One region of the Streptomyces sp. NPDC017520 genome, then DNA from elsewhere that is predicted to be linked to it. Evidence: predicted binding sites of a transcription regulator. Region 1 holds the regulator's gene; the other holds the start of a gene.
The links. Region 1 encodes HspR, which represses chaperone genes until heat shock. Its sites were predicted from a motif close to TTGAGNNNNNNNNNCTCAA; they were not measured.
Positions count from the first base shown of each region.

Region 2: a site for HspR is predicted at 12,526-12,544, ahead of lon (endopeptidase La). Genes of this name have one in related genera too.

Region 1 is NZ_JBIRKB010000001.1:128,859-144,492, forward strand. Features, by position in the region: gene ACH4KB_RS00600 (heterodisulfide reductase-related iron-sulfur binding cluster) at 1-1,491, opposite strand, end outside; gene ACH4KB_RS00605 (sugar transferase) at 1,587-2,201, opposite strand; gene ACH4KB_RS00610 (hypothetical protein) at 2,361-2,603, shown strand; gene dnaK (molecular chaperone DnaK) at 2,881-4,734, shown strand; gene grpE (nucleotide exchange factor GrpE) at 4,731-5,381, shown strand; gene dnaJ (molecular chaperone DnaJ) at 5,478-6,668, shown strand; gene ACH4KB_RS00630 (heat shock protein transcriptional repressor HspR) at 6,670-7,122, shown strand; gene ACH4KB_RS00635 (hypothetical protein) at 7,415-7,690, shown strand; gene ACH4KB_RS00640 (hypothetical protein) at 7,669-7,947, shown strand; gene ACH4KB_RS00645 (helix-turn-helix transcriptional regulator) at 8,026-9,018, opposite strand; gene ACH4KB_RS00650 (helix-turn-helix transcriptional regulator) at 9,295-9,531, shown strand; gene ACH4KB_RS00655 (hypothetical protein) at 9,660-10,202, opposite strand; gene ACH4KB_RS00660 (ABC transporter ATP-binding protein) at 10,339-12,114, opposite strand; gene lxmA (lexapeptide family class V lantibiotic) at 12,286-12,501, shown strand; gene ACH4KB_RS00670 (flavoprotein) at 12,590-13,318, shown strand; gene ACH4KB_RS00675 (hypothetical protein) at 13,315-14,574, shown strand; gene ACH4KB_RS00680 (phosphotransferase) at 14,571-15,634, shown strand, end outside.
Region 2 is NZ_JBIRKB010000001.1:385,563-401,196, forward strand. Features, by position in the region: gene ACH4KB_RS01775 (cellulase family glycosylhydrolase) at 1-475, shown strand, start outside; gene ACH4KB_RS01780 (GNAT family N-acetyltransferase) at 468-1,007, shown strand; gene ACH4KB_RS01785 (sigma factor-like helix-turn-helix DNA-binding protein) at 1,039-1,248, shown strand; gene ACH4KB_RS01790 (Clp protease N-terminal domain-containing protein) at 1,248-1,832, shown strand; gene ACH4KB_RS01795 (helix-turn-helix transcriptional regulator) at 1,944-3,008, opposite strand; gene ACH4KB_RS01800 (DUF4097 family beta strand repeat-containing protein) at 3,010-3,867, opposite strand; gene ACH4KB_RS01805 (hypothetical protein) at 4,031-4,858, shown strand; gene ACH4KB_RS01810 (DUF6104 family protein) at 5,044-5,229, opposite strand; gene ACH4KB_RS01815 (multifunctional oxoglutarate decarboxylase/oxoglutarate dehydrogenase thiamine pyrophosphate-binding subunit/dihydrolipoyllysine-residue succinyltransferase subunit) at 5,391-9,206, opposite strand; gene ACH4KB_RS01820 (ATP-binding protein) at 9,488-10,564, opposite strand; gene ACH4KB_RS01825 (response regulator transcription factor) at 10,561-11,298, opposite strand; gene ACH4KB_RS01830 (spermidine synthase) at 11,547-12,257, opposite strand; gene lon (endopeptidase La) at 12,567-14,987, shown strand; gene ACH4KB_RS01840 (polysaccharide deacetylase family protein) at 15,112-15,634, opposite strand, start outside.

The sequences.
Region 1 (15,634 bases):
CTTGGTCGTCTTCTTGGCCCGGTCCTCCAGGGCGCCCGCGCAGCCGACCCAGTACAGGTAGTCGACCTCGGTGAGGTCCTCGACGTCCTTCCCGACGATCGGGACCTCGAAGTCGACCTCCTTGGTCCACTCGACGCGCGCCTTCTTGGCCAGCCCCCAGGGGTTGCCCTTCTTCTCCAGGTTCTTGAGCATCGTGCCCGCCTCGGACGGGAACGAGGACTCGATCATCACCTGGTAGCGGCGCATGTCGACGATGTGGTCGATGTGCTCGATGTCGACCGGGCACTGCTCGACGCAGGCGCCGCAGGTGGTGCAGGACCACAGGACGTCCGGGTCGATGACGCCGTTCTCCTCGGCGGTGCCGATGAGGGGGCGCTCGGCCTCGGCGAGGGCGGCCGCGGGAACGTCCTTGAGCTGCTCCTCGGTGGCCTTCTCGTTGCCCTCCATGTCCTTGCCGCCGCCGGCCAGGAGGTAGGGGGCCTTGGCGTGCGCGTGGTCGCGCAGCGACATGATCAGGAGCTTGGGAGAGAGGGGCTTGCCGGTGTTCCACGCGGGGCACTGGGACTGGCAGCGGCCGCACTCGGTGCAGGTGGAGAAGTCGAGGATGCCCTTCCAGGAGAACTGCTCGACCTGGGAGACGCCGAACACCGCGTCCTCGGCCGGGTCCTCCCAGTCGATCTCCTTGCCGCCCGACGTCATCGGCTGGAGCGCGCCGAGCGCGACGTCGCCGTCGGCGTTCCGCTTGAACCAGATGTTCGGGAATCCGAGGAAGCGGTGCCAGGCGACGCCCATGTTGGTGTTGAGCGAGACCGTGATCATCCAGATCAGCGAGGTGCCGATCTTGATCATCGCGGTGAGGTAGATGAGCGTCTGGAGCGTGCCGAGGCTCAGCCCCTCGAAGGCGAGGACCAGCGGGTACGACACGAAGTACGCGGCGTCGTAGCTCTCGACGTGGTGGATCGCGCCCTCAAGGCCGCGCAGCACCAGGATCGCGAGGCCGATGATCAGGATGATGTACTCGACGAAGTACGCCTGCCAGGCCTTCGAGCCCGCGAAGCGCGACTTGCGGCCGGCCCGGGAGGGCAGGTTCAGCAGCCGGATCGCCATCAGGGCCACGATGCCGACGACCGTCATCAGGCCGATGAACTCGATGTACATCTCGAACGGCAGCCAGCCGCCGATGATCGGCAGCACCCAGTCGGCCTGGAAGAGCTGTCCGTACGCCTGGAGCAGCGTGGGCGGCAGCGTCAGGAAGCCGATGGCGACGAACCAGTGGGCGAAGCCGACGATTCCCCACCGGTTCATCCGGGTGTGGCCGAGGAACTCCTTGACCAGGGTGATCGTCCGCTGCTTGGGGTCGTCGGTGCGGCTGCCTGCTGGTACCGGCTGTCCGAGACGGACGAAGCGGTAGATCTGCGCGACGGCTCGGGTGATGAGCGCAACGCCGACGACCGTCAGCACCAGCGACACAATGATCGCGGCGAGTTGCATTTCGGGGCTCCTCGGGCCTGCGAGAGCGGGATCCAGTTACTACTGCCCACTACTACTAAGCAGTAACTTAATTAGTCTGTGCTGACACTATCCACTTATTCCACCGTGCTGTAGCCGGGTCGTCGGTGATCTGCGTCGCTCAGGTGTGCCTTGGTCCGACGGGCCGTCCGGAGCCGCGTCCGCAGGGGACCGCGTACGGCTTCGGCGAGGATCGCCAGGTCGAGCACCACTCCATGGTGCTCTGCGTAGTGCTGGTCCAGCAGAGCGGGGTCGTCCCACGGCATGCCGGAGCGGGCGCGCACCTGCGCGAGGCCGGTGAGCCCCGGCCGCAGCTCCTGCCGCCACTGCCGGGCGCCGGGCCTGGTGGCCCGTGGGTCGCCCGGGGCCAGTGGCGCGGGGCCGACCAGGGAGAGGTCGCCGCGTACGACGTGGGGCAGGCGGGAGAACAGGTCCACCCGGAGCCTCCGGGTGGGCAGGGTGCGCAGCTCGAAGACCCGTCCGCCCAGGCCGGTCCGGGGCCGGCGGTCCCAGACGCCGCCCGGGGCGCGCCGCACGCTCAGGGCGAGGGCCGCCGCGGCGACGGCGGGGGCGGTCAGGACCAGCAGGGCGGTGCCGAGAGTCAGGTCCAGGACGCGTTCGGCGGGGGTGCGCGGGAGGAAGCGGTCCGCGAGCCGCCCGGCCCGGTCGGCGAGGCCGGCCAGGTGTGCCATGGGGGGCGAGGGGAACTGGCCCCTGACCGTCCCTGTCCCTGTCCCTGTCGGGTACGGGGGCGGGGGCGGGGGCGGGGGCGAGGGTAGGGGCTGGCGTGGGTGCGGGGCCGCGTACGGATGTGGGAGCGGGTGGCGCGGTGCCTCGACCTGGTGGACCCGGTGGCCCTGCTGGCCCTGCTGGCCCTGGTGGACCTGCTCGACCTGCTGGACCGGGTGGGCCTGTTGGATCTGGTTGCCCTGCTGGTCCTTCCGGCCCTTCCGGCTCTTCCGGCCCTCCTGGCTCTTCTCGTTTCTCTGGCTTCTCTGGCTTCTCTGGTTCTTCCGCCGTACGCGCGGCTTCCTCGCGTTCTGCATCGCGCCCGCCCGGGGTTCGAGGTTCGATGGTGTGACGATCCACGGTGAAACCTGCCGGTCGGTGACGGTTGCGACCGTCTCGCGGCAATTTGTGACAGAACGATCCCACGGTGAGACGGTGGGGTGGGTGGTGCGCGCGGGGTGTGGCGTGCGCGGGTGCGGTCGTGGGGTGGCCGAGAGGGGCGGGTGCGGAGTGGACGTGCCCTGGGTGTGCTCTCTGTGAGCACTTAAGTTGAGCGTAAGAGACTCAGGTCTGTTGACTCGGGCGTCGGCGTCATGCATTCTTGAGTCAGATCCACTCAAGTAGTCAGTTGGAGGAATTGAAATGGCACGTGCGGTCGGCATCGACCTGGGCACGACTAACTCCGTCGTCAGCGTTCTCGAAGGCGGCGAGCCCACCGTCATCACCAACGCCGAAGGCGCCAGGACCACGCCGTCCGTCGTCGCCTTCGCCAAGAACGGCGAGGTGCTCGTCGGCGAGGTCGCGAAGCGCCAGGCGGTCACCAACGTCGACAGGACCATCCGCTCCGTCAAGCGCCACATGGGCACTGACTGGAAGATCGACCTGGACGGCAAGAGCTTCAACCCGCAGCAGATGAGCGCCTTCATCCTGCAGAAGCTGAAGCGCGACGCCGAGTCCTACCTGGGCGAGAAGGTGACCGACGCGGTCATCACCGTCCCGGCGTACTTCAACGACTCCGAGCGTCAGGCGACGAAGGAGGCCGGCGAGATCGCGGGCCTGAACGTCCTGCGCATCGTCAACGAGCCGACCGCCGCCGCGCTGGCGTACGGCCTCGACAAGGACGACCAGACGATCCTCGTCTTCGACCTCGGTGGCGGCACCTTCGACGTGTCCCTCCTGGAGATCGGCGACGGCGTCGTCGAGGTGAAGGCCACCAACGGTGACAACCACCTCGGTGGTGACGACTGGGACCAGCGCGTCGTCGACTACCTGGTGAAGCAGTTCGCCAACGGGCACGGCGTGGACCTGTCCAAGGACAAGATGGCTCTCCAGCGTCTCCGCGAGGCCGCGGAGAAGGCGAAGATCGAGCTCTCGTCCTCGACCGAGACCACGATCAACCTGCCCTACATCACGGCGTCCGCCGAGGGCCCGCTGCACCTGGACGAGAAGCTCACGCGCTCGCAGTTCCAGCAGCTGACCGCGGACCTCCTGGACCGCTGCAAGACCCCGTTCCACAACGTCATCAAGGACGCGGGCATCCAGCTCTCCGAGATCGACCACGTCGTTCTCGTCGGTGGCTCCACCCGTATGCCCGCCGTCGCCGAGCTCGTCAAGGAGCTGACCGGCGGCCAGGAGGCCAACAAGGGTGTGAACCCGGACGAGGTCGTCGCCATCGGCGCCTCGCTCCAGGCCGGTGTCCTCAAGGGCGAGGTCAAGGACGTCCTGCTCCTCGACGTCACCCCGCTCTCCCTCGGCATCGAGACCAAGGGAGGGATCATGACCAAGCTCATCGAGCGCAACACCACGATCCCGACCAAGCGTTCCGAGATCTTCACGACGGCCGAGGACAACCAGCCGTCCGTGCAGATCCAGGTCTACCAGGGCGAGCGCGAGATCGCGGCGTACAACAAGAAGCTCGGGATGTTCGAGCTGACCGGTCTGCCGCCGGCCCCGCGCGGTGTGCCGCAGATCGAGGTCGCCTTCGACATCGACGCCAACGGCATCATGCACGTCGCCGCCAAGGACCTCGGCACCGGCAAGGAGCAGAAGATGACCGTCACCGGCGGCTCCTCGCTGCCGAAGGACGAGGTCAACCGGATGCGCGAAGAGGCCGAGAAGTACGCGGAGGAGGACCACGCCCGCCGCGAGGCCGCCGAGTCGCGCAACCAGGGCGAGCAGCTCGTCTACCAGACGGAGAAGTTCCTCAAGGACAACGAGGACAAGGTCCCGGCCGACGTGAAGACGGAGGTGGAGACCGCTGTCGCCGAGCTGAAGGAGAAGCTCAAGGGCGAGGACTCCGCCGAGATCCGCACGGCCACCGAGAAGGTCGCGGCCGTCTCCCAGAAGCTGGGCCAGGCGATGTACGCCAACGCCCAGGCCGATGGTGCGACCCCGGGCGCCGACGCCCCGGGCGACGGTCAGGCCAAGGCCGACGACGATGTCGTCGACGCCGAGATCGTGGACGACGAGAAGGACACCAAGGGCGGTGCGGCGTGACCGAGGAGACTCCGGGCTTTGAGGAGAAGCCCGACGTCCCCTCCGGCGCCACCCCTGATGACGCCGAGCCGAAGGCTGCCGACTCCTCCGAGGAGGAGGCGGCGGCCCCGGCCGGGGACCTCGACCCGACCGTCGGTCTGACCGCACAGCTGGACCAGGCACGCACCGCGCTCGGTGAGCGCACCGCGGACCTCCAGCGGCTCCAGGCCGAGTACCAGAACTACCGCCGCCGCGTCGAGCGGGACCGGGTCACGGTCAAGGAGATCGCTGTCGCGAACCTCCTGTCCGAGCTCCTGCCCGTCCTCGACGACGTCGGCCGCGCGCGGGAACACGGCGAGCTGGTCGGCGGCTTCAAGTCGGTGGCCGAATCGCTGGAGACCACCGTCGCGAAGCTGGGCCTCCAGCAGTTCGGCAAGGAGGGCGAGCCCTTCGACCCGACGATCCACGAGGCCCTGATGCACAGCTACGCGCCGGACGTCACCGAGACGACCTGCGTGGCGATCCTGCAGCCGGGGTATCGCATCGGCGAGCGCACCATCCGCCCCGCGCGGGTGGCCGTCGCCGAGCCGCAGCCGGGCGCCACGCCCGCCGCGGCCAAGGAAGAGAAGACAGACGACGAGGAGAGCGGTGGCACCGAGGAGGTCTGACGGCAACGCGTCTGACCACCACGGTGCCCACCGACCGGCCCGGCGGCCGGCCCACGGGCCGGCCGCTCGGCCGATCGTCCGGAAGGAGGGACGTCGATGAGCACGAAGGACTTCGTCGAGAAGGACTACTACAAGGTCCTCGGCGTCCCCAAGGACGCCACCGACGCCGAGGTCAAGAAGGCGTACCGGAAGCTCGCCCGCGAGTTCCACCCGGACGCCAACAAGGGTGACGCCAAGGCGGAGGAGCGCTTCAAGGAGATCTCCGAGGCGAACGACGTCCTGGGTGATCCCAAGAAGCGCAAGGAGTACGACGAGGCGCGCGCCCTCTTCGGCAACGGCGGCTTCCGCCCCGGCCCCGGTGGTGCCGGCGGCAACTTCAACTTCGACCTGGGCGACCTCTTCGGAGGCGGCGCCCCGGGCGGTGGACAGGGCGGCGCGGGCGGCGGCTTCGGCGGCGGGGGCGGTATCGGCGACGTCTTCGGCGGGCTGTTCAACCGCGGCGGCACGGGCACCCGGGTCCAGCCGAAGCGCGGCCAGGACATCGAGTCCGAGGTGACGCTCAGCTTCACCGAGGCGGTCGACGGGGCCACGGTCCCGCTGCGGATGTCCAGCCAGGCGCCCTGCAAGGCGTGCTCCGGCACCGGCGACAAGAACGGCACCCCCAGGGTCTGCCCGACCTGCGTCGGCACCGGCCAGGTCTCGCGCGGCAGCGGCGGCGGCTTCTCGCTCACCGACCCCTGTGTGGACTGCAAGGGCCGGGGCCTCATCGCCCAGGACCCCTGCGACGTCTGCAAGGGAAGCGGCCGGGCGAAGTCGGCGCACACCATGCAGGTGAGGATTCCGGCGGGCGTCTCCGACGGCCAGCGGATTCGGCTGCGCGGCAAGGGCGGCGCGGGCGAACGCGGCGGTCCGGCCGGCGATCTGTACGTCGTCGTCCACGTCGACGCCCACCCGGTCTTCGGCCGCAAGGGCGACAACCTCACGGTCACCGTGCCCGTCACCTACCCGGAGGCGACGCTCGGCGGCGAGGTCAAGGTCCCCACCCTCGGCGGCCCCCCGGTCACCCTGAAGCTTCCCGCCGGCACCCCCAACGGGCGTACGATGCGCGCCCGGGGCAAGGGCGCGGTGCGCAAGGACGGCACCCGCGGCGACCTGTTGGTCACCGTGGAGGTCGCGGTCCCCAGGGAGCTGGGCCAGGAGGCCAGGGACGCCCTGGAGGCCTACCGGAAGGCGACCGCGGACGAGGACCCGCGGGCGGAACTGTTCCAGGCTGCGAAGGGAGCTTGAGATGGACGGCCGTCGACGCAATCCGTACCAGCTGACCGATGAGACACCGGTGTACGTGATCTCGATCGCGGCCCAGCTCTCGGGCCTGCACCCGCAGACCCTGCGCCAGTACGACCGTCTCGGCCTGGTCTCCCCGGACCGTACGGCCGGGCGCGGCCGGCGCTACTCGGCCCGCGACATCGAGCTGCTGCGCACCGTGCAGCAGCTGTCGCAGGACGAGGGCATCAACCTCGCGGGCATCAAGCGGATCATCGAGCTGGAGAACCAGGTCGCGGCCCTCCAGCAGCGCGTCGCCGAGCTCTCGGCGGCGGTGGACGGCGCGGCGGTCGCCCTCCAGCAGCGCGAGGCCCAGGTGCACGCCTCGTACCGTCGGGACCTCGTGCCGTACCAGGACGTGCAGCAGACCAGCGCGCTGGTGGTCTGGCGGCCGAAGCCGAAGCGGCCGACGGACTGACCGGACACGGCTGACGTGAGTCGGCCGGACCCCGCGTGAGCCATGGGGCCGGGAGAGCGGATGACGCTCTCCCGGCCCCGTCGTCGTGTGTCCCCGCGTCGCCCGGTCGCCGCGCGTCCTCAGGTGGCCGAAAACCTCCGGAGTGCTGCGGCGGAATACGGTTGGCACCAAGTAGCCCGGCATATGCAGCAAGTTGACAGTGATCACCCCTGTCATGGGCACGTGTCACTGGCAAGCTTATGGGCGTCGGCGAGGGAAGCCGGCAGGACACCTGACGTACGGGGAGGAACACATGGGCGTCTGCGCGTTCACCGGGAGGATGGTCGGTACCGGGGGAATGATCCTGGGGCTGGTCGTCGGGGCGGCCGCCGTCCCGGCCCACGCCGGTACGGGGACGGAGACGGGGGCAGTGTCCCTGCACGGCGGGCCGGCCACGTTGCCCGGAGGGATCTCGCAAGCGCTCGCGGAGGGGAACGCCGCGGTCGCCGGGCTTCTCTGCGGCGTACCGCTGCCGAAGATTCACGGACCGGACAGGGGCAAGGCCAAGTGCGTCAACGGCTGGCAGTAGACGACCCCGTCGAGGTCGTGGCGGTCCGCGTCGGCGCGCACGCCGCGCCCGCCGGGACGGCCGTGCTCCGGCTCCTCGGGATGCTGCCCGCGCACTGGGAGTGCGCCCAGCGCATCGAGGAGGACCGGATCACGGTCCTGATCCGGGGCGGCGGGGAGCACGAGGTGCGGGAACGCTGCGCAGAGGCGCTGAGTGGCCGGACGCTGGAGGGGTGGACGCTGGAGGGACGGACGCTGGAGGGACGGCAGGCCCCGTAGGGCTCCGGACCGACGGGGCCTGAGCCCCGTAGGGCTCCGGACTGACGGCCCCTCACTTCTTCTTCCGTGTGCCGGGCCTCAGATCCAGCCTCTTTCGCGGGCCAGCAGGGCCGCGTGCGGGCGGCTGGTCGCGTCCAGGATGCGGAGGACGTCGGCGACGTGACGGCGGTACGTCCGTACCGAGATGTCCAGGTTCCGGGCGCCCGTCTCGTCCTTCGCGACCCGGCACATCTCCTCCATGACACGCTGCTCCATCTCCGAGAGCACGCCCGTCGGCGCGGGGCCGGTGTCGATGAGGGCGGCGAGGTCCGTGGCCTCGGTCCAGATCTTCTCGAACAGGGCCAGGATGTTGGAGACGAGGCCGGCTTGCTGGGTGACCAGTGCGCCGCTCGACGTGTCGGCCGGGTCCACGGGCACCAGGGCCGTTCGGCGGTCGTAGACGAGGATGCGCTCGGACAGGTCGTCCGCGGCCCGGATCGACGCGCCCTGGGCCCTGAGCTCACGGAGGTAGGCGACGGTGGGCGGGTGGTCGAGCGCCTCCCGCAGCACCACGCTGCGGATCCGCACGCCGCGGCGAAGACACCGCATGTCGAGCGGGCGTGCGTGCGCGATGTTCTCCGGGGTGAGCGCGGTGTACGGCTCGACGGAGAGGATCTCCTGCCGGGCGAAGAAGGCCAGGTCGTCGATCCGGTCGCGGATGTGCCGCAGGACTTCGAGCCGCTCCACGCCCTGTCCGGCGAGGGGGCGGGCCTGTTGTTCGGCAGTCAGGTCGGACACCAGATGCCGGGACCTGGTGACCTGGTGGAGCTGTTCGTGCAGCTCGCGCAGGCGCATCTCCGTGAGCCGCTCGATCGCGGTCTCCGGATCGGTCGCCGTCGCTCCGCCGTGTTCGTCGGTCCGCAGGAGGCACAGTTCGTCGAGCCGGGCGAGGGCCTTCTCCACCTCCTCACGCGGGCGGTGGAGGAGGATGTCGATGTCCTCGGTGCTGGTTCCTGGATTGCGCAGGAAGTACCGATAGACGCGTTCCTCCGTCGCGTCGATACCGAGTATGGACAGACTTCCGTCGCTCACTGCTGCCGCCCCCCGCGTGCCGCACAACAACTGTCGGCGCGCCGGCATGGGTCAGATGCCGGGCGCCCGTCGAACTGATGGCTGGGGCATGGGTCAGATGCCACGCAGCCGCCGAACTGGTGAGGGAAAGGGTAATCGAAGGGTAAAGGTGCAGGTAGTCCCGGTCGGGCGAGGAACGGACGCGGGGCGGACAACAGACTGACCACAGACGGACTACAGACCGACAACAGACTGACAACAGTGGATGATCACAACTAGGGGGCTGCTGTGACGACGATGATCGACCGACAGGTACTGGATTTCACCACGCTCACGGAGCGCGAGCGCGAGGTGCTCGCGCTGCTGGGCGGCGGAGAGCAGAACCGCTGGCTCGCCCGGAGACTCGGCATCACGGAACGGACGGTCCGGGCGCATACGTCGAGCATCGTGCGGAAGCTGCATCTGAAGTCCAGGTTCGAGGCCGCGATCGTGTCGAACCTGTACGCGGAGGACATCAGGGGCCTGCGTCCGTGACCTGACCCTCCGGTGCTCGGCCTCCGGGCGGAGTGCGACGGCCGAAGTCCCCTGCGGGAGGAATCGCTTCCCGCAGGGGACTTCTCGTGTGCCCGGCCCCGGAAGCGGCCGGGCCGCCGGCCGGGTCCTCAGCCGGGCAGGGCCGTGCTGACCGCGTCGACCAGCATCATCCACATGGGCTGGCCGCCGGTGCCGAACGCCGCGGACAGCGCGTAGCCGATGGCCGCGTCGAGCGGTTCGACGGTCCCGGCGTCCTCGCGCCACTCGGCGATCACCCGGCGGTCGCCGTCCGACGAGAAGTCCCCGAGGTGCTTCCCGTCCCGGGTCAGCCGGCTGCCGGGGATCGAGTCCGGGACGAGCCGGTAACGGGTGCCCGCGCAGCTGACGTCGACCCGGTAGGTCTGCCTCCGCAGCCTGCCCTTGGCGGGCTTTATCGTCGCGGGCTCTCCGTCCACGGTGATCGTGAGGTGCCGGGGGTCCCGGGTGCCGATGACGATGTGGTCGTCGACCTCGGCCTCGGGCGCGCGGACGATGGTGATCGTGGGAATCCGCTCGCCGCTCACGACGAGCTTCTCCCGCTGTTCGCCGAGGAGTTCGACGGCGATCTCGCCGTAGTGGTCGTCCTCCGTCGCGGCGGGCAGAGGCAGGGGAGTGGGAGTGGTGTCGGTCATCTGGATCCTTGAACCCTTCGGTCGTGCTGAGGGGGGTGTTCGGTGAGGACATGTTCGGCGTGCGGATGTTCGGTTCCGCCGGGGGCGGCGCACGGAATTCTCGCAGGGGCGCGGCAGCGGCCCGAGATGTTCGTGCTCAGCGAGGTGCGGGGGCGGCCGCGCTTGCGGGGGTCAACTGCGTAGCGGTGAGGTCCTGGTAGAGGGCACTGCGCTCCAGCAGCTCCTCGTGCCGTCCGTGATCGCTGACCCGGCCGTTCTCGAACAGGACCAGTCGGTCGGCCGAGGTGACCGTCGAGAGCCGGTGGGCGATGAGCAATACCGTGCAGTCCCGCGCCGCCTCCTCCACCGTCCTGCGCAGCGCCGTCTCGCTGAGCCCGTCGAGATGAGCGGTGACCTCGTCCAGGAGCAGGACCTGCGGGCGCCGCAGCAACGCCCGTGCGATCGCCAGCCGTTGGCGCTCGCCGCCGGAGAGCGCCAGGCCGCGGGAGCCGACAGCCGTGTCGAGACCGTCCGGGAGGGAGGAGACGAAGTCGTCGAGCAGGGTCCTGCGGAGCACGTCGGCGACGGCCTCGTCGCTCGCGTCGGGCGCGGAGTAGAGGAGGTTCTCCCGGAGCGTGCCGGCCAGCATCGGTGAGTCCTGCTCGACGTACGCGATGCGGCGCCGGAGTTCGGCCCGGGCAAGGGTGCGGATGTCGGTGCCGTCCAGCAGGATGCGGCCGGTCTCGCTGTCGTAGAACCTTTGGATCAGGGAGAACACCGTCGTCTTGCCGCTGCCTGACGGGCCGACGATCGCGGTGACCTTGCCCGCCGGTGCGATGAAGCTCGTGCCGTCCAGGACGGGGGTGCGCCCCTCGTAGGCGAAGGTCAGGCCGTCGACCGTGACCCGGGGCGGTGGGCCGGACGGCACCGGCGGCGTACCGTCCACGTCGTCCTCCGCCGCCATGGACCGCACCTCCTCGATCCTGGCCAGGGCGCCGAGTCCCTGCTGGAGGGCCGTGGTTCCGCCCACGAGCGAGAGGACCGGGCCGCCCAGGTTGAACAGGTAGAGCAGGAAGCCGATCAGCGCGGCGAGTTCGAGGGTGCCCATGGCGACCAGCGCGCCGCCGAAGCCGATGACGGCGAGGAAGGACGCCTGGACGATCAGCCCGGCGAGCACGGCGATCAGCGCGTGGTACCGGGCCCCCTTGAGGCCGGCCCGGTAGGCGCGTTCGGCGGCGTCGGTCGCCCGCTCGGTCTCCTTCGCCTCGGCGCCGTTGGCCTTCACGGTCCGGGCCGCTCCGAGCGACCGGTCGAGCGCGGCGCCGATCTCGCCGACGGAGGTCTGCGCCTCGGTGGTCACCCGCTTGATGCGGGGCATGACGACACCCATCGCGATGCCCACGACGACCAGCACGGCGGAGGTGATGCCGAGCAGCGGCAGGCTGACGATGCCCATCAGCACGATCGTGGCCAGGAGATGGATCGAGCCGTCCACGAGCTGGATGAGACCGCCCGTGGCCGCGTGCTGGACGAGCGTGCTGTCGGACGTGACGCGGGTCGTCAGGCCCCCCGGTTCGACACGGTCCAACTCCGCGGTGCGCAGGCGTACGAGGCGCGTTATGAGCCCGCGGCGGACCTGGAGCACGACCCGCTCGGCGGTCCGCTCGCTGAGCCAGGCCTGCACCCAGGTCAGCCCGATGGAGGCGACCAGCAGGCCGGACAGCAGGAGGAGGTCGTCCCGCAGTCCCTCGCCCGTCATGAGCTTCGCCAGGACCGACTGGATGACCAGCGGCTGGGCGAGGCCGGCGGCGCTGCCCAGGAGGGTCAGCGCCAGGACGGTGAGGAGGACGCCGCGGTGCGGACGCGCGTACGAGAGCAGCGCCCGCAGCGCGGGCCGCTCTGCCGGAGGCTGTTCTGCGTCAGGTGTGTTCACCCTCGTAGTTCTATCCCCTCCTTCGTGTGCGGGGAACTGTCGCTTGCGGCAATGCCGCAAGAGTCAATGGTGCGGGCCAGGTGTCGCGGTCCATTGTTCTTTCTGTCCGCAACGGACGCCGGGCATCGCGAGATGACTGGTAGTCAATTTCCTTTCATGGAGAGAAATCTGATGCAGAACGTCACCGAGCAGGACCTGTTCGACGGTTACACCGCCTACACCTCCGCCGAGGAACTGGGCCTGCACGACGGCAAGGACGCCGCGCCGGCCTTCAGCCCCACCATCCCGTGGGCGATCCGCGCCACGATCATCAGCGCGCGTTCCTCGCAGCAGTGCGCCGCCGCTCTCGGCTCGCTCGCTGCGAAGACCGTCGAGAACAAGTGCTGACCAGGCTCTCTTCGGAGTGAGCCGCGGGGTCCGGCCGGAGCGCACGCTCCGGCCGGGCCCCGGCCCCAACGCGCACACAGGAGGCGTCGTGGAGGAACAGCAACGGGACTTCGAGCGCGTTCTCGTCGTGGGGACGGGAGCCCTCGGCGTCGCCTTCCTGCCGTTCTGGATCAACTGGCTCGGGAATTCCTTTCCCGACGTGGAGAAGAGAGTGGCACTGACGCGTTCCGCGTGCCGGTTCGTCTCGCGGGACGCGGTGGCCGTGCTCTCCGGAGAAGAAGTATTCATCGACGACTGGAACGCGTTCTCCGGCGTCGACGTGCCGCATGTCGAACTTGCGGAATGGGCGGATCTGATCCTGGTCCATCCCGCCACCATGAATTTCGTCGGCCGGTACGCCCTCGGCGTCGCCGACACACCGCTGATGGTCGCGCTGCACACCACCCGGGCGCTGGTGGGCGTCGCGCCGTCGCTGCCGCCCGGTGCGCTCGCAAGCCCGGTCGTCCGGGAACACCTGGCGGTGCTGCGCGAGCGGCCCGGTGTGGTGCTCGCGCCGACGATCCCGGCGCGGAGCGCGCGTACGGGCGAGGTGGAGGACGGCGGCTCCGCCCCCCTGAACGAGTTGTACGACCTCTGCGTCGCGCGCCGGAAGGAGAGCGGGGGCGGCGGCGCTCCGGGCGGCGGCGCTCCGGGCGGCGCTCCGGGTGACGCGCGTGACGCGCGTGACGCGCGTGGCGACGGGGCCGGACCGGGGCAGGGCCGCCCCGACGCGGCCGGGAACCGGGGCCAGGGCCGGGGCCGGGAGCGGGCGGCGTGACCGGGGCGGATTCCCTGGCCGGGGCGGACCCCCGGGCTGGAACGGACCCCCGGGCCGGTACGGGCCCCCTGGCTGGGTCGGACCCTCTGGCCGGTGCCGTCCCCCTGGCCGGGGCGGGCCCCCTGGCCGGGGCGGGCCCCCTGGCCGGGTCAGACCCCCGGGCCGGTGCCGTCTCCCTGGCCGGGGCGGGCCCCCTTGCCGGAGCGGCTGTCCTCGTGGCGGAGCACGGTACGGGCCTCCAGGTCACCCGTGTGTACGAGGACCAGGACGGCGGCTTCCTGTGGTGGCACGGCCCGGGGCACCGTCACGCCGGTCCGCTGCGCGCACCCCTCGGGCTGGTCCCGCTCGTCCCCGGCCGGGAAGCCGGCGCGGGGGCCGCGCTGCTGTCCACCGGGCAGACGCACGGAACCGGGCTGCTCCACCGGGCCGCCGGCTCCGTCTCGGCCGCCGCCTGGCTGCGGGACCCCCGCCCGCAGGCCGGGCGGCTCGTCGCCCACTCCCTCACCGCCGCCGCCCGGGCCCTGCGGGCCCTGCACGGCGTCCCCCTGCCGCAGGGCCTGGAGCCGGCCCCGCCGCCGGGGCTGCGGCGGCTGCGGGAGTGGGCGAGCGGGACGGTTCCGCTCGTCCCCGCCGCGGAACGGCTCCGGCGACATGCGCTGGAGGTGTGGGGCAGCGCCCGCACGGCGCGGCTGCTCGACTGGGCGGACGACGCCGAACGGCCCACGGGCGTCGGGGCGTCGGCCGTGCTCCTCCACGGCTGGGCCTCGACCGGTGCGCTCGTACCGCCGAGGAGCCGCGGCCGGGTGGCGCTGCTGACCGGCCAGGACCTCGGCGCCGGGCGCCGGGAGCTGGACCTGGGCTGGATGCTCGGCGACCTCGTCGAGCTGGCGTGGTCGTCACCGCTCTACCGCGTCGCGCACGACCGTGCCGGGGCTCGGGAGGAGGAGGGCACGGGGCTGCCGTCCGCGGCCGTCCTCCAGCAGGTGTTCCTGGGCGTGTACGGCGACGGCGTGCACGGCGGGGTCGGCGAGGGCGGCGACGGCGTGTACGGCGAGGGCGTCGACCGCACCGGCGGCGGAGGTCCGGGGTACGACCCGGCGGCCGTGGGGCGCTGCGCCGTGCTCCGCGTCGTCACGCACATGCGGGACTTCGCCACGTACTGCGAGTGGAGCGACGAATTGCTGGACTACCTCGCCTTCACCGCCGAGTTGATCGATGAGGAGGGCCGCCGGGCGGTCCCCCGAGGAGTGTCATGACGACCACGACGAACGAACCGCCCGCGCTGATCCGCTACCGGCCGACCGGCCTCGACGCCGCGCCGGAAGTGAACGCGCTGCTGGAACGGCTGGGCCTCGGCCCCTTCGCTCCGGACGGGCTGACCGCCTTCGGCGGCCGCAACGACAATTGGGCCGGGACGACCACCCGCGGCCAGCAGGTCTTCGTCAAGACGGTCGCCCGGTCCCCCGACGGCAGCCGTCCCGAGATCGACCGCGCGCTCGCCTTCGAGGCGTCGGCCGCACGGCTCCCGGCCGGCTCGCCGCTGCGTACGCCCGAACACCTCGGGACCGACCGGGCCGCCGCCGTCAGCGCGTTCCGGCTGCTGCCCGGGGCCCGGTCGGGCTCGGAGGTCGCGCTGGACGGCGACTTCGACGAGGAGCTGTGCCGGGAGGCGGGGCGAGCCGTCGCCACCCTGCACGCCATGGAGCCGGTGGGCGGCCCGGCGAGCACGGGGCAGGCCGCGGCCGTCGGCGTGCCCGGGGTGGCCGGTCCGTCCGGCGGCGTGGCAGAGGTGGTGATCGACACGGGCGAGGCCCCCCTGCCGCCGATGCGCTGGCTGCGGGCGTTCCCGTGGAGCGAGGTCCAGGACCGCAGCATGGCGCAGATCGCCGCCTGGAAGCTGGTCCAGGACGACACCGAGGTCGTCGGCGCGCTCCACCGGCTCCGGGAGCGGGAACGTACGGCGCCGCACACCCCGGCCCACTGCGATCTGCGTTTCGACCAGTTCATCGTCCACGGGGGCTCGCTCTACCTCTGCGACTGGGAGGAGTTCAGGTGGGCCGATCCGGCCCGGGACGTCGGAGCGTTCGTCGGCGAATGGCTCTTCCAGGCCACCTACTCCGTCTTCGCGCCGACGGGCGAGGCCGCCGCCGGGGACACCGTCGCGCTCGGCTTCGACCTCACCCACCAGGAGATCGTCGAACGCGGCACCGCCGGGCTGCGCCGCCACCTTCCCCGTGTCGCGGCCTTCTGGGAGGGCTACACCGGCTGCCGGACCCCGGACCCGGAGCTGGCGGAGCGGGCCGCCGGGTTCGCGGG
Region 2 (15,634 bases), 260 kb from region 1:
GCACCGTATGCCCGTGGTCGTGGGGGAGTGGGGGCCATTGAACAACGCCCTCCCCAACATGGGCCGCTTCTACCGCGAGGCCGTCGACTCCCTGAGCCGCTACAGCTCCGGCTGGGCCGGGTACGTCTGGTGCTACGGCGGCGGCTACTGCGCGGTCGACGAGCGGGGCCGCTTCCGTACGAACAAGGAGCGGACGGCCACCCCGTACGCCCCGGCCGTCGCGGGGACCGTCCGCTCCGAGGCGTACGACGCGGACACCCGCTCCTACCGCCTCGCCTACCGTGCCGCCGCCCGCCCCGGGGCGACGGAGCTGTCCCTCCCGCCCTCGCCCCGGGGCTGGCGTGTCTCCGTCACCGGCCCGGGGCTGGTCCTCGGCGGCCCCGGCGCGTCGTCGCGCGGAAGTCGGCCGGTCGTACGGGCGTGGCCCGGGAGCGAAGTGGTGGTGACCGTGCGGGAAGGTGGCCCGTATGGATGAACTGACCACCCCTGAAGGGTTTCTGCTGCGCCCCTGGATGCCCGCCGACGCCTCGGCTGTGCTCCGGGCCTTCGCCCCGGCCGAGATGGACCGCCAGACGGACCGGCCGGTGTTCGACCGGCCCGGGGCCCTGGCCTGGATCGCGGGCCGCACGCGCGAACGGGGAGCGCGTACCGGCTACTCCTGGGCCGTCGTGGGGGAGGCGGGCGAGGCCCTCGGCTGTGTCGCCGTCGACGCCGTCAACCTGACCCACGACACCGGCTGGGTCTCCTACTGGACCACGGAGGAGGCGCGCGGCCGGGGTGTCGCCCCGGCCGGTGTGCGGGCGTTGGCGCGCTGGGCCTTCGACGAGCTCGGGCTGTACCGGCTGGAGCTGGGCCATCGCACCGACAACCCGGCCTCCTGCCGGGTCGCGACCCGGTCCGGATTCGCGCCCGAGGGCATCGAGCGGGCCAGGCTGCGCTACGGCGACGTCCGGTACGACGTCGAGCGGCATGCCCGCCTGGCCGACGATGATGTCAACTTTGATTGACAGAGAGTGTCTGTCAATGTAGGTTGACATCATGACCGAAGCAACGGATCTGGCCGCACGTGCCGGTGACCGAGACCCGCGCGTCGGGTTGCGGTCGGTGGCGGCGCTGCGGCGGCTGCTGGAACAGCTCGAAGCCGTACAGGTGAGAAGTGCCCGCGTCCAGGGCTGGTCGTGGCAGGAGATCGCCGCCGAGCTGGGCGTCAGCCGGCAGGCCGTGCACAAGAAGTACGGGAGGCGTTGATGTTCGAGCGATTCACCCGAGGGGCCCGCGCGACCGTGAAGGGCGCCGTGGCCCAGGCCGAGCGCGTCGGGGCCGACTCGGTCACCGAGGAACATCTGCTGCTCGCGCTGCTGGAGCAGGAGGGCGGCCGGGCCTCGTTCGCGGTCACCGCACTCGGTCTCCACGACCGCCGCGGCTCCCTGGACGCCGCCTTCGCCGAGGCCCGCCGCCGTGGCGGCCTGACCAAGGCCGACACCGACGCCCTCGCCGACATCGGGATCGACATCGGCGCGATCGTGTCCCGGGTCGAGTCGGCGCACGGGGAGGGAGCCCTGGCCGCCGACCGGGGCAGCCGCCGGTGGTGGTCGGGGCACCGCGCCTTCACCCCGGGCGCGAAGACCGTCCTGGAGAACTCGCTGCGGGTGGCCCTGGGGCGCGGCGACCGCTTCATCGGCGAGGAGCACCTGCTCCTGGCCCTCACGGCGAAGCCCGGAGTCGTCGCCGACGTCCTCGCCGAGCACGGCGCGACCTACGCGACCGTGCAGCGCGCGCTGGACGGCCCCGACGCCGACGGGGGCCAGGAGGGGCACGCCAAGGCCGGGTGAGACGAGCGGGGCGGGACCCCGGACGGCGAACAGGGGCGGGCGTCCAGCACCGGACGCCCGCCCCTGTTCCGTTCCACCTGAGCCGCGTCGGCTCAGGCCTTCCGCGTCGGCTCAGGCCTTCCGCTCGTCCTCCGTCGTCAGCAGCGCCTCGATCCGCGCCGTCGCCGCCCCCAGGTGGCGGCGGGCCTCCGCGAGCTGGGCCTCCGTCACTCCGTGATCGCGGGCCGTGTCCCGGATGCCGTCGCGGAAACGGTCCAGCAGGCGGTCCAGGTCACGCACCGGGTCGCCCGTGGCCGGTGCGTCCTCGGCCCAGTCGAAGCCGTCGTCGGGGGCCGGAGCCGCCGGGGCGGAGTCCGCCCCGGGCTTGCCGAACGGGGGCCAGGCTCCGGAGCGTGCGAACCCGCCGAGCTGGCCGGTGATCTCCGCCAGGCCCTCCCGCACCCCGGAGGGCCAGTCGCCCCGCGCGAAGTGCTCCTGGACCTGCCGGGCGGCGGTCTGCATCTGCTCGCGCGCCTTCTCCTGGGCCTCCTTGGCCTGGCGGCGGGCCTGCTGGGCATCCTCGCGGGCGCGCCGGGACTCGTCCTTCGCCCGGCGGGCCTGCTCCTTCCACACCTGCTTGGCCCGGTTCAGCTCCTCCTTCGCCGTGCGCCACGTCTCGCTCTCGCCGAGGTCGCCCAGCCGGCCGAAGTCGCCGAAGTCGCCGAAGTCGTCGAAGGGGGAGGCCGCTTCGCCCTTCGCCCGGCCCTTGCCGTTCCCGGCCCCGGTTCCTGCCCCGGCCTTCGTGCCCTGCCGGGACTCCGAAGCCGCCGCCCGCATGTCACTGCGGAGCCGGCCCGCCGCGCCCCGTACGTCGTCGCGTATCTCGGCGGCCAGCTCGGAGACCGAGTCGCGGATCTCCAGCTCCAGGTCGGCCAGTTCGCCACCCCGGCCCGCCAGCTCCTCGCGCCCCGCGTCGGTGATCGAGTAGACCTTGCGGCCACCCTCGGTGGCATGGGTGACCAGGCCCTCGGCCTCCAGCTTGGCCAGCCGCGGATAGACCGTGCCGGCGGACGGGGCGTACAGGCCCTGGAAGCGCTCCTCCAGCAGGCGGATGACCTCGTAGCCGTGACGAGGCGCCTCGTCCAGAAGCTTGAGGAGGTACAGCCGCAGACGGCCGTGGGCGAATACGGGAGGCATGTCAGAGAACCTTTCCGGTCGGCTCGGCGGCGTACGCGTCGTCCTCGGCGGGTGGCCTGCGCAACAGGGCGATCGAACCGGACACGGTCGTCGCCCGCAGGGTCCCCGTCCCGGCGCCCAGCGTGCCGGTGATCTTCTTCGCGCCCCACTGCCCGCCGACCCGCAGGTCCTCGAAGGCGTTGGAGACGGCCCCGCTCGCGGTGTTCGCCTCGACCCTGGCGTCCGCCGGGTGCGGCAGCCGGATCGCGATCTCGCCCGTCACCGTGGCCAGCCGGATGTCCGTGGGCTGCCCGGACGGGTCGACGTCCAGCACCATGGCACCGCTGACCGACTCGGCCCGGACCGAGGTCCCCGCCCCGTCGACCACCGTCAGATCGCCGGACACGGAGTGGAAGCGCAGGTCGCCCGTGACACCCTGGGCCTCCAGGCTGCCGGACACGGACTCCCCGCGCACCGCGCCGGTCAGCCCGACGAGCGTGGAGTCACCGGTGATGCCGCGGACCTCCGTGCGTCCGCTGATGCCGGAGACGACGGCCCCGGCACCGATCACGCCGACCTCGACCGAGGAAGCGGCCGGCACGACGAGCGTGACCACGGCGCTGCGGCGGCGGTTCTTGGGGTCGAACCAGCGCAGGAGGTCCTGCCAGGGCAGGTCCTCGTAGGCCACGGTCAGCCGGCCGTCCTCCTGGGTCACGATCAGCGGCGGGCCCTCGATCGCGGAGATCTCCAGCCGGGCTTCCGGCTCGTCGGCCCCGACCACGTTGACCGTGCCGTCCACGATGCGCACGTGGAGTGCCGTCACCGGATCCTCGAAGGCGAGCTTCCGCGGCTCGGCGATGGTCCATGTCGACACAGGCATGGATGTGACCTCCCGGGAAGCGTGGCAACGCAACATATCGCGTCTCGTTCGGAACACGATATATCGCGGATGAGCGAAGTCAAAGGGGGGCGGGAGGGGGCGGCAGGGAGAGAAATGCTCATAAATAGATCAAGTACGGGCAAATTGCCCTAGCGTGTGAGCCATGAACGCGACATCCACCGGGGCCCTCCTGCTGTGCCGGGCCGACCCCGAGACCGTACGGCCGCTCGCCCACCTGCTGCGCGAGCAGATGCTGCTGGCCCGCGCGGGTGAGGAGTGGAGCGTGCTCGTCCCGGAGGGCAAACCCTGGAACGGGGGCACCGAGCAGGACCCCGAGCCGGTGGACCGGGTCCTCGGCGGCTGGGCCACCGCGCTCGCGGTCGGCTCCACCTGGCCGGTGCTCGCCCTGTGGTGGGACGCCGACCGGGCCGGATTCACGCTCGCCGCCGGGTTCCGCCGCCCCGTGGGCTACGTCTGGCTGACCGACGGCACCCCGGTGGGCGAGGACGAGGCCATGCGCACCTTCGCGGTCCGGCTCGGCCTCGACCCGGTGCTGGACGTACAGGCGCTGGAGGAGCTGACCCGCCCCGATCCGGACGCCGACGCGGACGCCCGGCTGCGGGGACTGCTCGCCGTTCTCACCCGCACCGGTCTGACTCTGCCCGCCGGGCTCTCACCGGGCGAGAGCGCGGACCGGCTGCGCAGCGTCGCGGCGGTGCAGCGCGAGGTGGAACGCGTCGAGTGGGCCGGCTGGCGCGATGCCGTACGCGTCGAACTGGACGCGGTCGAGAGCAGCAGGATCGGCCCGTGGGTACGCGGCCCCCGCGCCCGTGCCGTCGCCGCCGTCCAGCTCGCGGCCGGGCTCCCGCTCCTGCTGTGGGGCGCCCGTCGCCGCAGTGGCGGCTGGGCGGCGGCCGGGGCGGTGCTGCTGGCGCAGGGAGCGCTGGGACTCGCGTACGAGCGGGCCAGGGCGGGCGCGGAAGCCCCCTAGGCCCTGTCGTCGAACTCCCGCCTGCCCCGCGGCGCCATGCACGCACTCTCGCCGCACCGGGCACACGCCCGAGTACGTCCAGTACGCGGACCTGCGCCCGGCACACCGAGAGCACGCACCTGACCCCGCAGGGCCGCCCTTCGGGCGACGGCGGGAGTTCGACGACAGGACCTAGAGCAGGCAGGTCACGCGTCCTCGTCGTCCTCGTCGTCCAGCCGGGCCAGCCAGGTCGCGAGGCGCTCGACCGGCACCTCGAAGTCGGGGTTGAGATCGACGAACGTCCGCAGCTGCTCGGCGAGCCACTCGAAGGTGACCTCCTCCTCGCCGCGCCGCTTCTCCAGTTCCTCGATGCCACGGTCCGTGAAGTACATGCGCACAGGATATCGAGGCGCGGACGCCCTCCTGAACGCCGGAGACGCCGGAGACGCCGAACACGTCGATCACGCCGGATACGCCAGGGACCCGGCCCCGCGACGAGCGCGGAACCGGGTCCCTGTGGCGTACGAACAGCTCGTACGGCTGCCGCGTGGTCCTAGGCCTCGAAGACCTCGTTGACCAGCTGCGTCTGCTCCGCCTGGTGGCGCTTGGCCGAGCCGACCGCCGGGGACGAGCCGTGCGGCCGCGAGATGCGGCGCAGGCGCTCGCCGTGCGGCACGTCCGAGCCGACCGCGAGGTCCAGGTGGTCGATCAGGTTGAGCGCGATGAACGGCCACGCACCCTGGTTCGCCGGCTCCTCCTGGGCCCACAGGTACTTCTCGGCGTTCGGGTACTTCGCGATCTCGGCCTGGATCTCCGCACCCGGCAGCGGGTACAGGCGCTCCAGCCGGATGATCGCCGTCTCCGTGTCGCCGCGCTTCTCCCGCTCGGCGTCCAGGTCGTAGTACAGCTTGCCCGCGCAGAAGACGACCTTGCGGACGTTCTCGGGCTTGACCGAAGCGTCGCCGATCACCGGACGGAAGCCGCCGGTGGTGAACTCCTCGATGGACGAGGCCGCGGCCTTCAGACGCAGCATCGACTTCGGGGTGAAGACGATCAGCGGCTTGTGGTGCGGGTTGTGCACCTGCCAGCGCAGCAGGTGGAAGTAGTTCGACGGCAGGGTCGGCATCGCGACCGTCATGTTGTCCTGCGCGCACATCTGGAGGAAGCGCTCGGGGCGGGCGGAGCTGTGGTCCGGGCCCTGGCCCTCGTAGCCGTGCGGCAGCAGCAGCGTGACGCCGGAGGTCTGGCCCCACTTCTGCTCGGCCGAGGAGATGAACTCGTCCACGACGGTCTGCGCGCCGTTGACGAAGTCACCGAACTGGGCCTCCCAGATGACCAGCGACTCCGGACGGGCCAGCGAGTAGCCGTACTCGAAGCCCATCGCCGCGTACTCCGAGAGCAGCGAGTCGTAGACGTTGTACCGGGCCTGGTCGTCGGACAGGTACAGCAGCGGGGTGTAGTCCTCGCCGGTGACCTGGTCGACCAGGACCGCGTGGCGCTGGCCGAACGTGCCGCGGCGGGTGTCCTGGCCGGCGAGCCGGACCGGGGTGCCCTCCATCAGCAGCGAACCGATGGCCAGCGTCTCGCCCATGCCCCAGTCGATCGTCGCGTTGTCCACGGAGGCCGCGCGACGTTGCATCTGCGGCATCAGACGGGGGTGGACGGTGATCGACTCGGGGATGTTGACCTGCGACTCGGCGATCCGCTTGACGACCTCGGCGGAGACGGCCGTCTCCACGGTCACGGGGAACGCGGCCTGCGGCTCCGGGACGTGCGGGGCGGCCGGCTGCGAGGTGGCCTCGCGGACCTCGGCGAACACCTTCTCCAGCTGACCCTGGAAGTCCTGGAGCGCCTGCTCCGCCTCTTCCAGCGTGATGTCGCCGCGGCCGATGAGGGACTCGGTGTACAGCTTGCGCACCGAGCGCTTCTTGTCGACCAGCGTGTACATCTGCGGGTTGGTGAACTCCGGGTTGTCGGTCTCGTTGTGACCGCGGCGCCGGTAGCAGATGAGGTCGATCACGACGTCCTTGTTGAACGCCTGCCGGAACTCGAAGGCGAGCCGCGCGACGCGGACCACGGCCTCCGGGTCGTCGCCGTTGACGTGGATGATCGGCGCCTCGATCATGCGCGCCACGTCGGTGGCGTACATCGAGGAGCGCGAGGACTCCGGGGCGGCGGTGAAGCCGACCTGGTTGTTGATCACCACGTGCACGGTGCCGCCGGTGCGGTAGCCGCGCAGCTGCGACATGTTGAGCGTCTCGGCGACGACGCCCTGGCCCGCGAAGGCCGCGTCGCCGTGGAGCGCGACCGGCAGGACCGTGAAGTCCGTGCCGCCCTTGTTGATGATGTCCTGCTTGGCGCGGGCGATGCCCTCCAGGACCGGGTCGACCGCCTCCAGGTGCGAGGGGTTGGCGGCCAGCGAGACCTTGATCTGCTCGCCGTCCAGACCGGTGAAGGTGCCCTCGGCGCCCAGGTGGTACTTGACGTCGCCGGAGCCGTGCATCGAGCGCGGGTCGAGGTTGCCCTCGAACTCGCGGAAGATCTGCGCGTACGACTTGCCGACGATGTTCGCCAGCACGTTCAGCCGGCCGCGGTGGGCCATGCCGATGACGACCTCGTCGAGGCGGGCCTCGGCGGCGGAGTCGATGACCGCGTCGAGCAGCGGGATGACGGACTCGCCGCCCTCCAGCGAGAACCGCTTCTGGCCGACGTACTTCGTCTGCAGGAACGTCTCGAACGCCTCGGCCGCGTTCAGCCGGCGCAGGATGCGCAGCTGCTCCTCGCGCTCGGGCTTCGGACGCGCGCGCTCGACGCGGTCCTGGAGCCACTTGCGCTGGCTCGGGTCCTGGATGTGCATGAACTCGATGCCGGTGGTGCGGCAGTACGACTCACGCAGCACGCCGAGGATGTCGCGGAGCTTCATCATCGTCTTGCCGGCGAACCCGCCGACCGCGAAGTCCCGCTCCAGGTCCCACAGGGTGAGGCCGTGCTCGGTGATGTCCAGGTCGGGGTGCTTGCGCTGGTGGTACTCCAGCGGGTCGGTGTCGGCCATGACGTGGCCGCGGACCCGGTAGGAGTGGATCAGCTCGAAGACCCGCGCGGCCTTGGTGACGTCGTCGTCGTGCGAGGCGTCGATGTCCTTGAGCCAGCGGACCGGCTCGTAGGGGATCCGCAGCGCCTTGAAGATCTCGTCGTAGAACTCGTTCTCGCCGAGCAGCAGCTGGGACAGGACCCGCAGGAACTCGCCGGAGGCGGCGCCCTGGATGACCCGGTGGTCGTAGGTCGACGTGAGCGTCATGACCTTCGAGATGCCGAGCTTGTTCAGGGTGTCCTGCGACGTGCCCTGGAACTCCGCCGGGTAGTCCATCGCGCCGACGCCCATGATGAGGCCCTGACCGGGCATCAGGCGGGGCACCGAGTGGACGGTGCCGATGCCGCCGGGGTTGGTCAGCGAGGCCGTGACGCCGGAGAAGTCGTCCATGCCGAGCTTGCCGATGCGGGCACGCCGGACGATGTCCTCGTACGCCTGCCAGAACTCGAAGAAGTTGAGCGTCTCGGCCTTCTTGATGGCCGCGACGACCAGCTGGCGGTCGCCGTTCGGCTTCACCAGGTCGATGGCCAGACCCAGGTTGATGTGCTCCGGCTTGACCAGGGTCGGCTTGCCGTCCTTCGTGGCGAAGGAGTAGTTCATCGACGGCATGGCCTTGAGGGCCTGCACCATCGCGTACCCGATGAGGTGCGTGAAGGAGATCTTCCCGCCGCGGGCGCGCTTGAGGTGGTTGTTGATGACGATGCGGTTGTCGAAGAGCAGCTTCACCGGGACCGCGCGGACGGATGTGGCCGTCGGCAGCTCCAGCGAGGCGTTCATGTTCTTCGCGACGGCGGCCGAGGGGCCGCGCAGCGTCACGTACTCCGGGCCGGCCGGGGCCTCGGTGGAATCGTCCGCCTTGGCCTTGGCGGGCGCGGCGGCGGGCTTCGCCGCCGCGGGCTTCGCCGGGGCCGGAGCGGCCGCCGGGGCGGCCGCCTTGGCGGGGGCCGGCTGCGCGGGAGCCGCCGGAGCGGCTGCGGGCGCGGCCTTCGCCGGAGCCGGGGCGGCCGCCGGGGCGGGCGCGGCCGCGGCCGGGGCGGCGGGCGCCCCGGTCACCGGTGCGACGCCGGGAACGGGCTTGTCCGCCGTGCCGGAGGCACCCGGCTTGTAGTCGGCGAAGAAGTCCCACCAGGCGCGATCGACCGAACTGGGATCCTGGAGGTACTGCTGGTAGATCTCGTCGACGAGCCATTCATTGGCGCCGAACGCGGCGGCCGGGTTCGTACCCGGGCCGGCTTGATCGGTCGAGATGCTCGAGTTACTGGGGGACTGAGACGACACGGCGGCAACCGCCCTCTTCCGCTTCACAAGGTGATGGACAGCGGAAATCAAGGCTACGCCCCCCGAACCGTTCCTTGCAGGCCGGGCCGGTGCTTCGTCGTGCACATCACATCGGAAGGCGGGTTTCGGCGCAGGAAATGGCGGGAAACAAGCGAGGTTCCACTGCACTTCGGGTACGCAGGACCGAGGATACGGCCATCCGGCCGCACCCCTTCGAGGCCCCTGCTGGCAGGCCACGGGTGAACGTGCCCTTCCGGTTCGACCCTATGTCAACCGCGCCGTCAACCGCGCGGCTCGGGGATTCCCGGGAGGGTGACCTGGATGCGGCAGCCCCTCGCGGATTCGGCCACCCCGATCCGACCGCCGTGCAGATCGACCGCCCAACGGGCGATGGCCAGCCCCAGCCCCGTACCGCCGTCGCTTCCCGGACCGTGCGGGGAGGGCACCTGGCCCCGGTTGAAGCGCTCGAACACCCGGTGGCGCTCCGCCTCCGGGATACCGGGCCCCTCGTCGACGACCTCCAGCTCCAGCGACTCGGGACGGTCCCCGCGCCGCGCGAGCACCGTCACCCGGCCGTGCGGCGGGCTGTGCTTGACCGCGTTGTCGATGAGGTTGGCGACCACCTGGTGCAGCCGCTCGGCGTCCGCGTGCGCCGTGAGCTCCGGCGGCGAGACGTCCAGATGCAGGTGGACGTCCGTACGGGAGTGATTGCCCGAACCCGACGACAGGCGTCGGTGGGAGGCGGCGAGATTGGCCTCTTTCAGTACGCCCGACAGATAGGGCCAGACCTCGAAACGGCGGGCCTTGAGCGCCACCACCCCGTTGTCCAGCCGCGACAGGTCCAGCAGCGTCTCGACCAGCCGGCCCAGCCGCTCCGTCTGTTGCAGCGCCGTGCGCATCGTCTCCGGATCGGCGGCGGACACCCCGTCCACCACGTTCTCCAGCACGGCTCTCAGCGCCGCGATGGGGGTGCGCAGCTCATGGCTGACATTGGCGACCAGCTCTTTGCGATGCCGGTCCTCCGCCTCCAGATCGTCCGCCATGCGGTTGATCGTCTGCGCCAGGTCCCCCAGCTCGTCCCGCCGCCCGGCGCCGCTCACCCGGCGGGTGTAGTCGCCGTGCGAGATGGACCGGGCCACCGCTCTCATCTCGTCCAGCGGCGCGGTCAGACCGTGCGCCACGAACTGGGTGATCAGCAGCGTGGCGATCACCGAGAACACCGTGATGAAGCGGAACTCCGTACGGGTCCGCAACGCGACGATCAGCAGCCCCGTGGTGATGAACACCGAGACCACGACGAGTGTGCCGAGCTTGGCCTTGATCGAGAAGGGCCGCAGTCCGGACCCTGGCCGCGTCATGGCGCGGGGGTCTCCAGGGCGTAGCCCACACCGTGCACGGTACGGATCCGCTCCGCGCCGATCTTCCGGCGCAGCGCCTTGATGTGACTGTCGACCGTGCGCGTGCCCGAGGCGTCCGCCCAGTCCCACACCTCGGCCAGCAACTGCTCCCGGGAGAGCACCGCGCGCGGGGTGTTCGCGAGACAGACCAACAGGTCGAACTCGGTCGGCGTGAGGTGGACGTCCTCGGCGCGCACCCGGACCCGGCGCTGCGCGTGGTCGATCTCCAGCTCACCCAGACGCAGTATTCCGCTCCGCGGGGTGACGGCGGCCAGCGCGGCCCGCTCCACCCGGCGCAGCAGCACGTGCACCCGGGCGGCCAGCTCCCGCATGGAGAACGGCTTGGTCATGTAGTCGTCGGCGCCGACCCCGAGCCCGACCAGCATGTCGGTCTCGTCGTCGCGCGCGGTGAGCATCATCACCGGTACCGGACGCTGCGCCTGCACGCGGCGGCAGACCTCCAGGCCGTCGAAGCCGGGAAGCATGATGTCGAGCACCATCAGGTCGGGTTGCCAGGCCTCGGCCGCGTCCACGGCCGCAGGGCCGTCCAGCGCGGTCTGGACCAGGAAGCCCTCCGCCCGCAGCCGGGCGGAGATGGCGTCGACGATCGTCGGGTCGTCCTCGACGACCAGCACCCGGCGCTGAGCCCCCGGGGTGGCCGCGACGCCGTTGTGGGTGGTGTGTGTCTGTTCCATCGCCCCGCCCCTGCCCGTTCTCGCGGGAGCCATTCCCCCGGAGGCACGGTTTTCGCTCGTGGATTTCGGTGAGTGATTCCGTGTACCGGTCAGCAGCGTAAAGGCAGCGGAGGGCTCCCGGCTACGCAGGGTGTTGCCCCGGACGTGCACGTCCACGCCGACCGGGCGGCCGGATCGTTGACCTTGTGCCGGTTGACCCGTGCCACGGCCGGTCCGCGCATACCGGGAGGGGGGTTCAGGCCGTCCGCTCAGACCGCCCGAAGTGCGAGATGGACCACGTCGGGCACACCTCGGGCAACGGCCACCTCTTCCGTCCGAACCCTGCTGAACCCGGCATTCCGCAAGGCCTGTTCGAAGGCCGGCGACGGCTGCGCGGACCAGACGGCGAGCACTCCGCCCGGCGCCAGCCGGTCGTGGCAGTGCGCCAGGCCGGCGGGGGAGTAGAGGCTTCCGTTGTCCTCCGTGACGGTCCAGTCCGGCCCGTTGTCGATGTCCAGGCACAGGGCGTCGTAACGCTCCGTGGTGGTACGGAGGTGGGCGACGAGATCCGTGTGGAGGATCCCGGTCCGGGGGTCGGCCAGCGCCGGCCCGGAGATCCGGTCCAGCGGCCCGGTCAGGTGCCAGTCCACGATCGCCTGCTCCCGCTCCACGACCACGATCCGGCCCCAGCGCTCCTCCTCGGCGGCCCGCACCAGCGAGAACCCGACGCCCAGGCCGCCGATCAGCACCGAGGGGCCGGTGCGCTCGGCGGGCAGGGCGGCCAGCGCGGCGTCGATCAGCAGCCGCTCGGAGCGCCCGTCGGAGGTGTCCATCAGGAAGCAGCCGTTGGCGATGATCTCGAAGTGCTCCCCGCGCTCCCGCAGCACGACTTCGCCGAAGGGCCCCTCGCGGCGGTCGAGGACGACGGGGGTGCCGACGGAACGCGTCGGCAACGGGTCGCGTGCGGGCATGGCGCGCATCGGGTGCATCGCGGGCATCGTCTGGCTCTCCGGTCTCCGGTTGTAGCGGTCGGTATCCGTCATCCTGGCCCGCCGCCCGGACCGAGGGCCAGCGAGTTCCCTCTTCCGGGGTGGGGAACAACGGCCCGCCCGGTGGCGCTCCACAGACGGAGGACCGCCCCGGGGCCCGCCCGTCGGGAAAGCGTGAAGGGTGGTGCGGAGCCGCCTCGGGAGCGTCTGATCGCTCAGAGCGAACAAGCGGTGGGGAACATTCGGCGGCTCAGGAGCATTGAGTCCACATAGCTCAACTTGCCTGCCGAAGGGGAGATCATGACTCACGAGTCCGAGGCGTTCACACCGATCGACCTGCCCGTGCTGCCGCTCGACGACGAGGTCGTCCTGCCCGGCATGGTGGTGCCGCTCGACCTGTCCGACACCGAGGTGCGCGCCGCCGTCGAGGCCGCGCAGGCCGCCGCCCGTCCCGGCGGGGGCAAGCCCCAGGTGCTGCTGGTCCCGCGGGTCGACGGGACGTACACGGGGACCGGTGTCCTCGGCACCGTCGAGCAGGTCGGACGTCTGTCGGACGGCGACCCGGGCGCACTGATCCGGGCCCGCGACCGGGTCCGCATCGGCGCCGGGACCAGTGGGCCCGGCCGGGCGCTCTGGGTCGAGGGGACCGTGCTCGAAACCGCCGCCCCCGACCCCCTGCCCGGATCCGCCGCCGAGCTGGTCAAGGAGTACAAGGCGCTCGCCACCAGCTGGCTGAAGAAGCGCGGCGCCTGGCAGGTCGTGGACCGGGTCCAGCAGATCGACGACCTCTCCGCGCTCGCCGACAACTCCGGATACTCGCCGTTCCTCACCACCGCCCAGAAGGTCCAGCTCCTGGAGACCGTGGACCCGATCGCCCGGCTGAAGCTCGCCATCCAGTGGCTGAGCGAGCACCTCGCCGAGCAGGACGTGGCCGAATCCATCGCCAAGGACGTGCAGGACGGCGTCGACAAGCAGCAGCGCGAATTCCTGCTGCGCCGCCAGCTGGACGCCGTGCGCAAGGAACTCTCCGAGCTCAACGGCGACCCGGAGGACGAGTCCGACGACTACCGGGCCCGGGTCGAGGCCGCCGACCTCCCCGAGCACGTCCGCGAGGCCGCGCTCAAGGAGGTCGAGAAGCTGGAGCGGTCCAGCGACCAGTCGCCCGAGGGCTCCTGGATCCGCACCTGGCTGGATACCGTCCTCGAACTGCCCTGGACCGAGCGGACCGAGGACGCCTATGACATCCGCGGCGCCCAGCAGATCCTGGACGCCGAGCACGCCGGCCTCGCCGACGTGAAGGAGCGCATCACCGAGTACCTCGCGGTGCGCAAGCGCCGTGCCGACCGGGGGCTGGGCGTGGTGGGCGGTCGCCGCGGCGGCGCGGTGCTGGCCCTCGTCGGCCCGCCCGGCGTCGGCAAGACCTCCCTCGGCGAGTCCGTCGCACACGCCATGGGCCGCAAGTTCGTCCGGGTCGCGCTCGGCGGTGTCCGGGACGAGGCGGAGATCCGCGGCCACCGGCGTACGTACGTGGGCGCGCTCCCCGGCCGTATCGTGCGGGCCATCAAGGAGGCCGGTTCGATGAACCCGGTCGTCCTGCTCGACGAGATCGACAAGGTCGGCTCCGACTTCCGGGGCGACCCGGCCGCCGCTCTCCTGGAAGTCCTCGACCCGGCCCAGAACCACACCTTCCGCGACCACTACCTGGAGGTCGAGCTCGACCTCAGCGACGTGGTCTTCCTCGCCACCGCCAACGTGCTCGACGCTATCCCGGAGGCCCTGCTCGACCGCATGGAGCTGGTCCGCCTCGACGGCTACACCGAGGACGAGAAGGTCGTCATCGCCCGGGACCACCTGCTCCCGCGCCAGCTGGAGCGGGCGGGCCTGGAGAAGGACGAGGTCGCCTTGGAGGAGTCGGCGCTGCGCAAGCTGGCCGGCGAGTACACCCGCGAGGCGGGCGTACGGAATCTGGAGCGGGCGGTGGCCCGGCTGCTCCGCAAGGTCGCGGCCCAGCACGAACTGGGCGACCGCGAGCTGCCGTTCGCGGTGACCGACGCGGATCTGCGCGGCCTCATCGGCCGCCCGCACCACGTGCCCGAGTCCGCCCAGGACCCGGCCGAGCGCCGCACCGCGGTGCCGGGCGTGGCCACCGGGCTCGCGGTGACCGGGGCGGGCGGTGACGTCCTCTTCGTCGAGGCGTCGCTCGCCGACCCGGAGACCGGGGCGTCCGGACTGACCCTGACCGGTCAGCTCGGGGACGTCATGAAGGAGTCGGCGCAGATCGCGCTGAGCTTCCTGCGGTCGCACGGCGCGGAGCTGGAGCTGCCGGTCGCGGACCTCAAGGACCGGGGCGTGCACATCCACTTCCCGGCGGGCGGCATCCCCAAGGACGGCCCGAGCGCCGGCATCACGCTGACGACCGCGCTGGCCTCGCTGCTCTCCGGACGCCTCGTCCGTACGGATGTGGCGATGACCGGTGAGGTGTCGCTGACCGGACGGGTGCTGCCGATCGGTGGCCTCAAGCAGAAGCTGCTGGCCGCCCACCGGGCGGGCATCACCACCGTGGTGATCCCCCAGCGCAACGAGGCCGACCTGGACGACGTCCCGGCCGAGGTGCTGGAGAAGCTGGACGTCCACCCGGTCACCGACGTCCGCCAGGTGCTGGAGATCGCCCTCGCCCCGGCGTCGGCCCGGGTGGAGGACAGGATCCCGGCCGCGGCCTGACCGCCACGCTGTGACGGACCGCGCGAGCCCGGCCTGATCCGAACGAGAGGCCCCGGGTGCCCGACCGGTACGGACGGCCCGCTTCCCAACGGGGGCGGGCCGTTCCGCGTGCCGCGCGTGCCGGTCAGGGGCGGTAGATCGTGCCCGGCTCCGGCACGGCCGGGGCCATCAGCTCGGGGACGGTCACCAAGGTGTAGCCGTCCTTCTGGAGCGCGTCGATGATCCCGGGCACGGCGGGGACGGTGCCCTTGTAGATGTCGTGCAGCAGGATGACGCCGTCCTTGCTCGCCTGGTCCAGGATCCGCTTCTTGATCAGCGCGGAGTCGTTCGTCGAGTAGTCCTTGGCGGTGGCGCTCCACAGGACCTGGGAGAGCCCCAGGTCCTTGCTGATGTCCGAGACCGTGTCGTCGGTGCGGCCCTGCGGCGGGCGCATCAGCCGGGGCTTCTTGCCGGTGATCTTCTCGATGGCCAGCTGTGTCTTCTCCAGCTCGGCGCGTATCTCGTCCGGCTTCTGGTCGGTCAGCACCTTGTGCGTCCAGGTGTGGTTGGCGACCTCATGGCCCTCGTCCTCGATGCGCTGCACCACGTCGGGGTGCTTGATGACGTGGTGCTTGCCCAGCAGGAAGAAGGTGGCGTGCACCTTCTTC